2 regions of the Amycolatopsis sp. NPDC058986 genome follow, and region 1 is predicted to be linked to the other one. Evidence: riboswitches for the same ligand, from Rfam matches in the RefSeq annotation. Region 1 holds a riboswitch; the other holds the start of a gene.

Region 1 (3,800 bases):
CGCACTGCGGATCGGTGTCCCCATCCACGCCGTCGACGCCGTCCTCGAGGAAGCCGGCCTGATCATCCCGGACGAACAGGAGGACGAGGTCGAGAAGTTCCGCGAGTTCCTCGACTCCGTCTCCCCAGAGGATTTCCGCGGCGCCGACACCTGATCCGCGCCGCCACGCCACCGCGGGCCGCGACCTCCGCCCCATCGATGCCGATGAGCGGAAGCGCGGCCCGTCGTCGTGCCGCCGGGTGCACCCCCGGCGGCGGGGGCGGTGGCCCTTTCGAACAGGTCGGCCAGTTCCCGGCCGTAGCGGTCGATGTCGAGCGACGGGTCGGTTTTGAACTGGGCCGCCACGCCGTCGATGGCCTGGGCGATGGACATCGCCATCACGTCCGGCGCGAAGTCACCGAAAGCGCCTTCCCGCTGCCCCTGCTTCAACTGCCGGTACACACTCCCCACCCGCAGGTCGTTCAGCACGGGCCCGGCCATGCCCCAGCCGTCCTCGTCCTCCGCGTTCGCGGTCATCTCCGCGAGCACCCGCACACAGTCCGGGTAGTCACGCAGGAACGCCACCGACGTCTCGATGTGCGCCCGCAGGTTCCCCCGCCGGTCCGCGGCGTCGATCCGGCCTTCGGTCCGTTCCGCGAGGAAACGGCTCTTCGTCTCGATCACCGTGCTCAGCACCGCCTGCATCAGCCCTGCCTTGCTGGTGAAGTGGTAGGAGATGATCCGGGTGCTGCTCAGCCCGGCGCGTTCCTTGATCCGCGCGAACGTCGTCTTCCGATAGCCGACCTGGGCCATCGTCGCGATGGTCGCGCCGATGATCTGTGCTCGGCGGGCGGCCTCGGTCACGGAGAGGCCGAGCTCCGCCTGCGTGTCAGTGCTTACTTGCATGAGTAAAAATTAACACGCCTGAGTAAAACTGTCCAGCCGGCCCGCTCTTCGCCGGGCTCGTACGGCGAACGGACTAAAGGCTCAACACGAACTTGAGGCCAGCCGCGCGTCGCGTTGACCGGCACCTTGCATGCGCTTACCGTCAAAGGCGGTAAATCGCCACGATGTGATTCGACCCCGCGATCCGCTGTGCTGCGAACGCGGGGGCACGGACGTGGCGATTCATCCCGGCCGGTCCCACTCCTGGGTCCGACCGGCTTGTCGTTCGCCGGCCGCCAGGTCGGGCGAGGGGAGGCACGCGTGGTCGAGGCTGGTCCTGAGAAGCAGCCTGTTCAGGTCGCCGGCGGCGAGCAGGGTGAACTGTTCCCCGACGCCTCGCTTCCGGACGAACTGGTCGGCTACCGGGGCCCCGCCGCCTGTCAGATCGCCGGGATCACCTACCGGCAGCTCGACTACTGGGCCAGGACGAAGCTGGTCGCGCCGAGCATCCGTACCGCGCACGGTTCGGGATCGCAGCGGCTGTACTCGTTCAAGGACATCCTGGTCCTCAAGGTCGTGAAGCGCTTACTGGACACCGGGGTCTCACTGCAGAACATCCGCGTCGCCGTCGATCACCTGCGGGTACGCGGAGTGCGTGATCTGGCGAAGGTGACGTTGTTCTCGGACGGCACCACGGTCTACGAGTGCACGTCGCCGGAGGAGATCGTCGATCTGCTCCAGGGCGGTCAGGGTGTGTTCGGCATCGCGGTCAGCGGGGCCATGCAGGAGATCAGCGGCACGATCCACGAGTTCCCGGCCGAGCGTGCCGACGGCGGCGAGGTCGAGTCGATGGTGCCGGACGAGCTGACCCAGCGCCGCAACGCCCGTCGCACCGGGTGATCACCGGCGCTCGAGGGCGTCAGGGTAGGCTCTGTTCCGCGGTCGACGAATCCGCGCGGGAGAGACCGGGCCATCAACAACCTTGAGCCCGGCGCCGAAGGAGCAAGTCCTCCCCGGAACCTCTCAGGCACCCTGGACCGCGCGGACGAGACGCCTCTGGAAAGTGGGTCGCCAGGACACAGCCTGACGGCTCCGCCGAAGGTGCAAGCCCGGCTCAACACACGGGTGAAACTCTCAGGCGCCCTGCGGGTACGGACAGAGTGGGGAGGGCCAGGACAACGTTGTCCGGCCCCGTCCCCGCCGTCCCGGGAGGTTCACGTGACCGAACCCAGTCCGTCCCTCGCCGAACTGGAGCAGGGAATTCCCTTCGCCGACCGGCACATCGGCCCCGGGCCCGGGGAACTCGCCCGGATCCTTGGCGTCGTCGGCGTCGCCTCACTCGACGAACTCGCCGAGCGCGCGGTCCCTGGTTCCCTGCGGGCTTCGGCCAGGACCCCGGGCCTGCCGCCCGCCGCCACGGAAGCACAGGCACTGGCGGAACTGCGGGCGCTCGCCGCGCGCAACCGGCCGATGGTGCAGATGATCGGCCTCGGCTACCACGACACGATCACCCCGCCGGTGATCCGCCGGAACCTCTTCGAGAATCCCGCCTGGTACACGGCTTACACGCCGTACCAGCCGGAGATCTCCCAAGGCCGCTTGGAAGCGCTGCTCAACTTCCAGACGATGATCGCGGACCTCACCGGCCTGCCGATCGCCAACGCGTCCCTGCTCGACGAGGCGACCGCCGCGGCCGAGGCGATGACCCTGGTCCGTCGCGCCACCCGCTCGAAGTCCGCGCGGTTCGTCGTCGACGAGGACACCCTGCCGCAGACCATCGAAGTGCTGCGTACTCGCGCGGAGCCGCTCGGCATCGAGCTCGTCGTCACCGACCTGTCCCAGGGCATCACCGGGCTCGGCCTCGGCGGCGACTTCTTCGGCGTCCTGCTGAGCTACCCCGGCGCGTCCGGCGCGGTGCGCGAGCTGGATCCGGTGATCGCCGAGGCGAAGGCACTCGGCGCCGCCGTCGTGGTGGCAGCGGACCCGCTCGCGCTGACCCTCCTGCGCTCGCCCGGCGAACTCGGCGCGGACGTCGCGATCGGTTCGGCACAACGGTTCGGCGTGCCGATGGGCTTCGGCGGACCGCACGCCGCCTACCTCGCCGTCCGCGAGGGCCTCGAACGCCAGGTCCCTGGCAGGCTCGTCGGTGTCTCGGTCGACGCCGACGGCGCGCGGGCGTACCGGCTCGCCTTGCAGACCCGCGAGCAGCACATCCGCCGCGAGAAGGCGACGTCCAACATCTGCACCGCGCAGGTGCTGCTCGCCGTGATGGCCGCGATGTACGCGGTGTACCACGGCCCGGAAGGACTGCGGGCCATCGCGTACCGCGCCCATCGCATGGCCACGGTGTTCGCCGCCGGGCTCGCCGAGGGCGGCATCGAGATGCGCCACGGCGAGTTCTTCGACACGGTGACCGCGGTCGTGCCGGGCCAGGCGGCGGCGATCGTGGCGGCCGCGCGCGACCTCGGGGTGAACCTCCGGCTCGTCGATGCGGACCACGTCGGCGTCGCCTGCGACGAGACCACGACGCGCGAGCGGCTTTCGTTGGTGTGGAAGGCTTTTGGCGTCACTGTGTCCGATGTGGACTCGCTGGACGCGGACACCGCCGACGCGCTGCCCGTGCCGCTGCGGCGGACGGGGGAGTACCTGACCCATCCGGTGTTCCACACGCATCGCTCGGAAACGGCGCTGCTGCGGTACCTGCGTTCCCTGGCGGACAAGGATCTGGCACTCGACCGGAGCATGATCCCGCTCGGCTCCTGCACGATGAAGCTCAACGCCGCCGCGGAGATGGAACCCGTCAGCTGGCCCGAATTCGCCGGACTGCACCCGTTCGCCCCCGTCGAGGACGCCGAGGGGCTGCTCTCGGTGGTGTCCGATGTGGAGGGTTGGCTGGCCGGGATCACCGGCTACGAAGCGGTTTCGCTGCAGCCGAA
Region 2 (3,800 bases), on a different contig from region 1:
CGGCTCCATCTCGGTGGTGGCGTTGAGCTTCATGGTGCACGAGCCAAGCGGGATCATGCCGCGGTCGAGCGCGTAGTCCTGATCGGACAGACGACGCAGGTACCGCAGCATCGCCGTCTCGGACCGGTGCGAGCCGAAGACCTCGTGGCTCAGGTAGCCGCTCTCGCGGGCAAGCCCGTTCGGCAGCGCCTTCTTGCTCTCCTCCGGCGCGGCTTCGACGCCGAACGCACGCAGCACCTTCGCGAGGACGTCCGGGCGGGTGACCTCGTCGCAGGCGACGCGGACGTGGTCGGCGTCGACGTGGCCGAGGTTGATGCCGCTTTCCCTCGCCGCGGCGTGGATTTCGGCCGCCTTGCCGGGCACGCGCGCGACGACGGTGTCGAAGAAGCCCTCGTGCACGACCTCGACGCCGCCCTGCCGCAACGCCTCGGCGAACCCGGCGGCCAGGCCGTGCACCCGGGCGGCGATGCGCTGCAGGCCGTCCGGACCGTGGTAGACCGCGTACATCGCGGCGAGCACGGCGGGCAGCACCTGCGCGGTACAGATGTTGGACGTCGCCTTCTCGCGGCGGATGTGCTGCTCGCGGGTCTGCAACGCGAGGCGGTACGCCGGATTGCCGTCCGTGTCGACGGAGACCCCGACGAGACGGCCGGGCAGCGAACGCTCCAGTCCACTTCGGACGGACATGTACCCGGCGTGCGGGCCGCCGTAGCCGAGCGGGACACCGAAGCGCTGCGTCGAGCCGGCCGCGACGTCGGCGCCGAACTCACCCGGCGAGGTGATGAGGGTCAGGGCCAGCAGGTCGGCGGCGACGGTGAACAGCGCGCCCGCGGCCTTCGCCGAACCGGAGATCGCGTGGTAGAAGCCGGGACCGCGCAGCACTCCGGACGCGCCGGGATACTGGACGACGACGCCGAAGAACTCCTCGGGCAGCCCGGTCAGCAGGTCGCGGACCTGGACCTCGATGCCCAGCGCCTCGGCGCGGGTGCGGACCACGGCGATGGTCTGCGGCAGGCATTCGGCGTCGAGGACGACGACGTTCGACTTGGACTTCGAGGCGCGCCGCATGAGCGTGACCGCCTCGGCGACGGCGGTGGCCTCGTCGAGCAGGGAGGCGTTCGCGGTGGCCAGGCCGGTGAGGTCGGCGACCATGGTCTGGAAGTTGAGCAGGGCTTCGAGACGGCCCTGCGAGATCTCCGGCTGGTAGGGCGTGTACGCGGTGTACCAGGCCGGGTTCTCCAGCACGTTGCGGCGGATCACCGGCGGGGTCACGGTGTCGTGGTAGCCGAGGCCGATCATCTGCGTCATCGGACGGTTACGCGCGGCGAGCGCGCGCAGTTCGGCGGTGGCGTCCTCTTCGGACGCGGCGGCGGGGAGATCGAGGCCGTGAGCACTGCGGATGGCGGACGGGACCGCGGCGGCGACGAGCGCGTCGAGGCTGCCGTAACCGCATTCGGCCAGCATCTTGGCCTGTTCGGCCACCGATGGGCCGATATGCCGGGTGTCGAACGGTGTCGATGTGATGGGGAGCTCCTCGGGCCGGGCACTGGGTAGACCGGTGCGCTGGAACTCCCCCTCTGTCATGGCACCTGAGAGTTTCACCGTGCGTTCCTGATCGAACACAGCACGGCTTTCACCTTGGGTGAGGCGTGGGTACGCCTGCTTTCCAGAGTGGCCTCGCACGAAGCGGTAGTGGATACCTGAGAGATTCCGGGGAGTTTGCTCCTTCGGTGCCCCACCACGTTCGTGAGGACTCTCCCGCTCCGGCTCGACGGCCCGATCTGTAGTTGTCGCGCATACCGTACCCGGCGGCTTCACCCCCCGTCCACTTCTCCCCGCCCACACCACACCGGCGATCTCACGTGATTGAACGGCGACCTCACGTGACTGAACGGAGATCTCGCGTGTTTGGCCGGGGTCCCCGTCCGATCACGCGAGATCTCCGTCTGATCACGCCAGGTCGCCGTCGGATCACGCGAGATTGCCGTTACAGCGGGGTCACGTAGGCGCCGGAGATGCCGCCGTCCACGAGGAACTGGGAGGCGGTGATGAAGCTGGCGTCGTCGCTGGCGAGGAAGGCGACGGCGGCGGCGATCTCCTCCGGCTCGGCGAACCGGCCGACCGGGACGTGCACGAGGCGCCGCGCGGCCCGTTCGGGGTCCTTCGCGAACAGCTCCTTGAGCAGCGGGGTGTTCACCGGCCCGGGGCACAGCGCGTTGACCCGGATGTTCTCGCGGGCGAACTGGACGCCCAGTTCGCGGCTCATCGCGAGCACGCCGCCCTTGGACGCGGTGTAGGAGATCTGCGAGGTCGCCGCGCCCAGCACCGCCACGAACGACGCCGTGTTGATGATCGAGCCCTTCCCCTGCCGCTGCATATGCGGCAGGACGGCCTTGCAGCACAGGTACACCGAGGTCAGGTTGACCTGCTGGACCTTCTGCCACGCGTCGATGCCGGTGGTGAGGATCGAGTCGTCGTCCGGCGGCGAGATCCCGGCGTTGTTGAACGCGACGTCGACCGAGCCGAACTGGTCCACTGTGGACTGGAACAGGGCCTCGACCTGCTCGGCGTCGGTGACGTCGGTCTGCACGAACACGCCGCCGACCTCGTCCGCCGCGGCCTTGCCCGGCTCCGGCGCGACGTCGGCGATGACGATCTTCGCGCCTTCGCTCGCCAGGCGCCGCGCGGACGCCAGACCGATCCCGCTGGCCCCGCCGGTGATCACCGCGACGCGGCCCTCGAAACGCTGCACCATCCCTATTCCTCCGTGCTCAGAAAGACGTTCTTGGTCTCGGTGAACGCCGTCGCGGCGTCCGGCCCGAGCTCACGGCCGAGACCGGACTGCTTGAACCCGCCGAACGGGGTCCAGTACCGCACCGACGAATGCGAGTTGACCGAGAGGTTCCCCGACTCGACGCCGCGGGAGACCCGGAACGCTCGGCCGACGTCGCGGGTCCAGATCGACCCGGACAGTCCGTACTCGGTGTAGTTGGCCATGTCGACCGCGTCGGCCTCCTCTGCGAACGGGACGACGGCGACGACCGGGCCGAAGATCTCGTCCGTGGCCAGGGGGTCTTGGAGATTCGGCGGGGTGACGACGGTCGGCGCGAACCAGAACCCCGGCCCGTCCGGCGCGCTCCCCCGGAAGGCCACCGGCGTCCCGGCACCGACGTAGGACGCCACCTTCGCGTGATGCGCGGCCGAGATGAGCGGTCCCATCTCGGTCTTCTCCGACCCCGGATCGCCGACGACCACGCCACGCACGGCGGGTTCGAGCAGCTCCATGAACCGGTCGTACACGCTCGACTGCACGAGGATCAGCGAACGCGCGCAGCAGTCCTGACCCGCGTTGTCGAAGACCCCGTACGGCGCGGTCGCGGCAGCTTTTTCGACGTCGGCGTCGGCGAAGACGATGTTCGCGTTCTTCCCGCCCAGCTCCAGCGTCACGCGCTTCACCCGCGCCGCGCAGCCCGCCATGATCCGCTTGCCGACCTCGGTCGACCCGGTGAAGACGACCTTGCGTACTGCCGGATGCTCGACGAACCGTTGTCCCACAACGGATCCCTTGCCCGGCAGTACCTGGAAGACGTCCTCGGGGATACCCGCCTCGCGCGCCAGTTCGGCGAGCCGGATCGCGGTCAACGGCGTCAGCTCGGCGGGCTTGAGGACCACGGTGTTCCCGGCCGCGAGAGCGGGCGCGAAACCCCAGCCCGCGATCGGCATCGGGAAGTTCCACGGCACGATGACGCCGACGACGCCGAGCGGCTCGTGGAACGTGACGTTCACCCCGCCTGGCACCG

The links. A riboswitch is a leader RNA that binds a small molecule or an ion and turns the genes downstream of it on or off. The one in region 1 is predicted to bind glycine.
Region 2: another riboswitch for glycine. It lies ahead of gcvP (aminomethyl-transferring glycine dehydrogenase); the one in region 1 lies ahead of gcvP (aminomethyl-transferring glycine dehydrogenase).

The regions. Positions count from the first base shown of each region.
Region 1 covers NZ_JBHYJW010000001.1:363,972-367,771, forward strand. The annotation lists gene ACFW0G_RS01690 (bifunctional nuclease family protein) at 1-154, shown strand, start outside; partial or broken gene ACFW0G_RS01695 (TetR/AcrR family transcriptional regulator) at 256-885, opposite strand; gene ACFW0G_RS01700 (MerR family transcriptional regulator) at 1,186-1,764, shown strand; glycine riboswitch at 1,811-1,914, shown strand; gene gcvP (aminomethyl-transferring glycine dehydrogenase) at 2,083-3,800, shown strand, end outside.
Region 2 covers NZ_JBHYJW010000042.1:4,450-8,249, forward strand. The annotation lists gene gcvP (aminomethyl-transferring glycine dehydrogenase) at 1-1,524, opposite strand, end outside; glycine riboswitch at 1,678-1,771, opposite strand; gene ACFW0G_RS30600 (3-oxoacyl-ACP reductase) at 1,988-2,755, opposite strand; gene ACFW0G_RS30605 (aldehyde dehydrogenase family protein) at 2,758-3,800, opposite strand, start outside.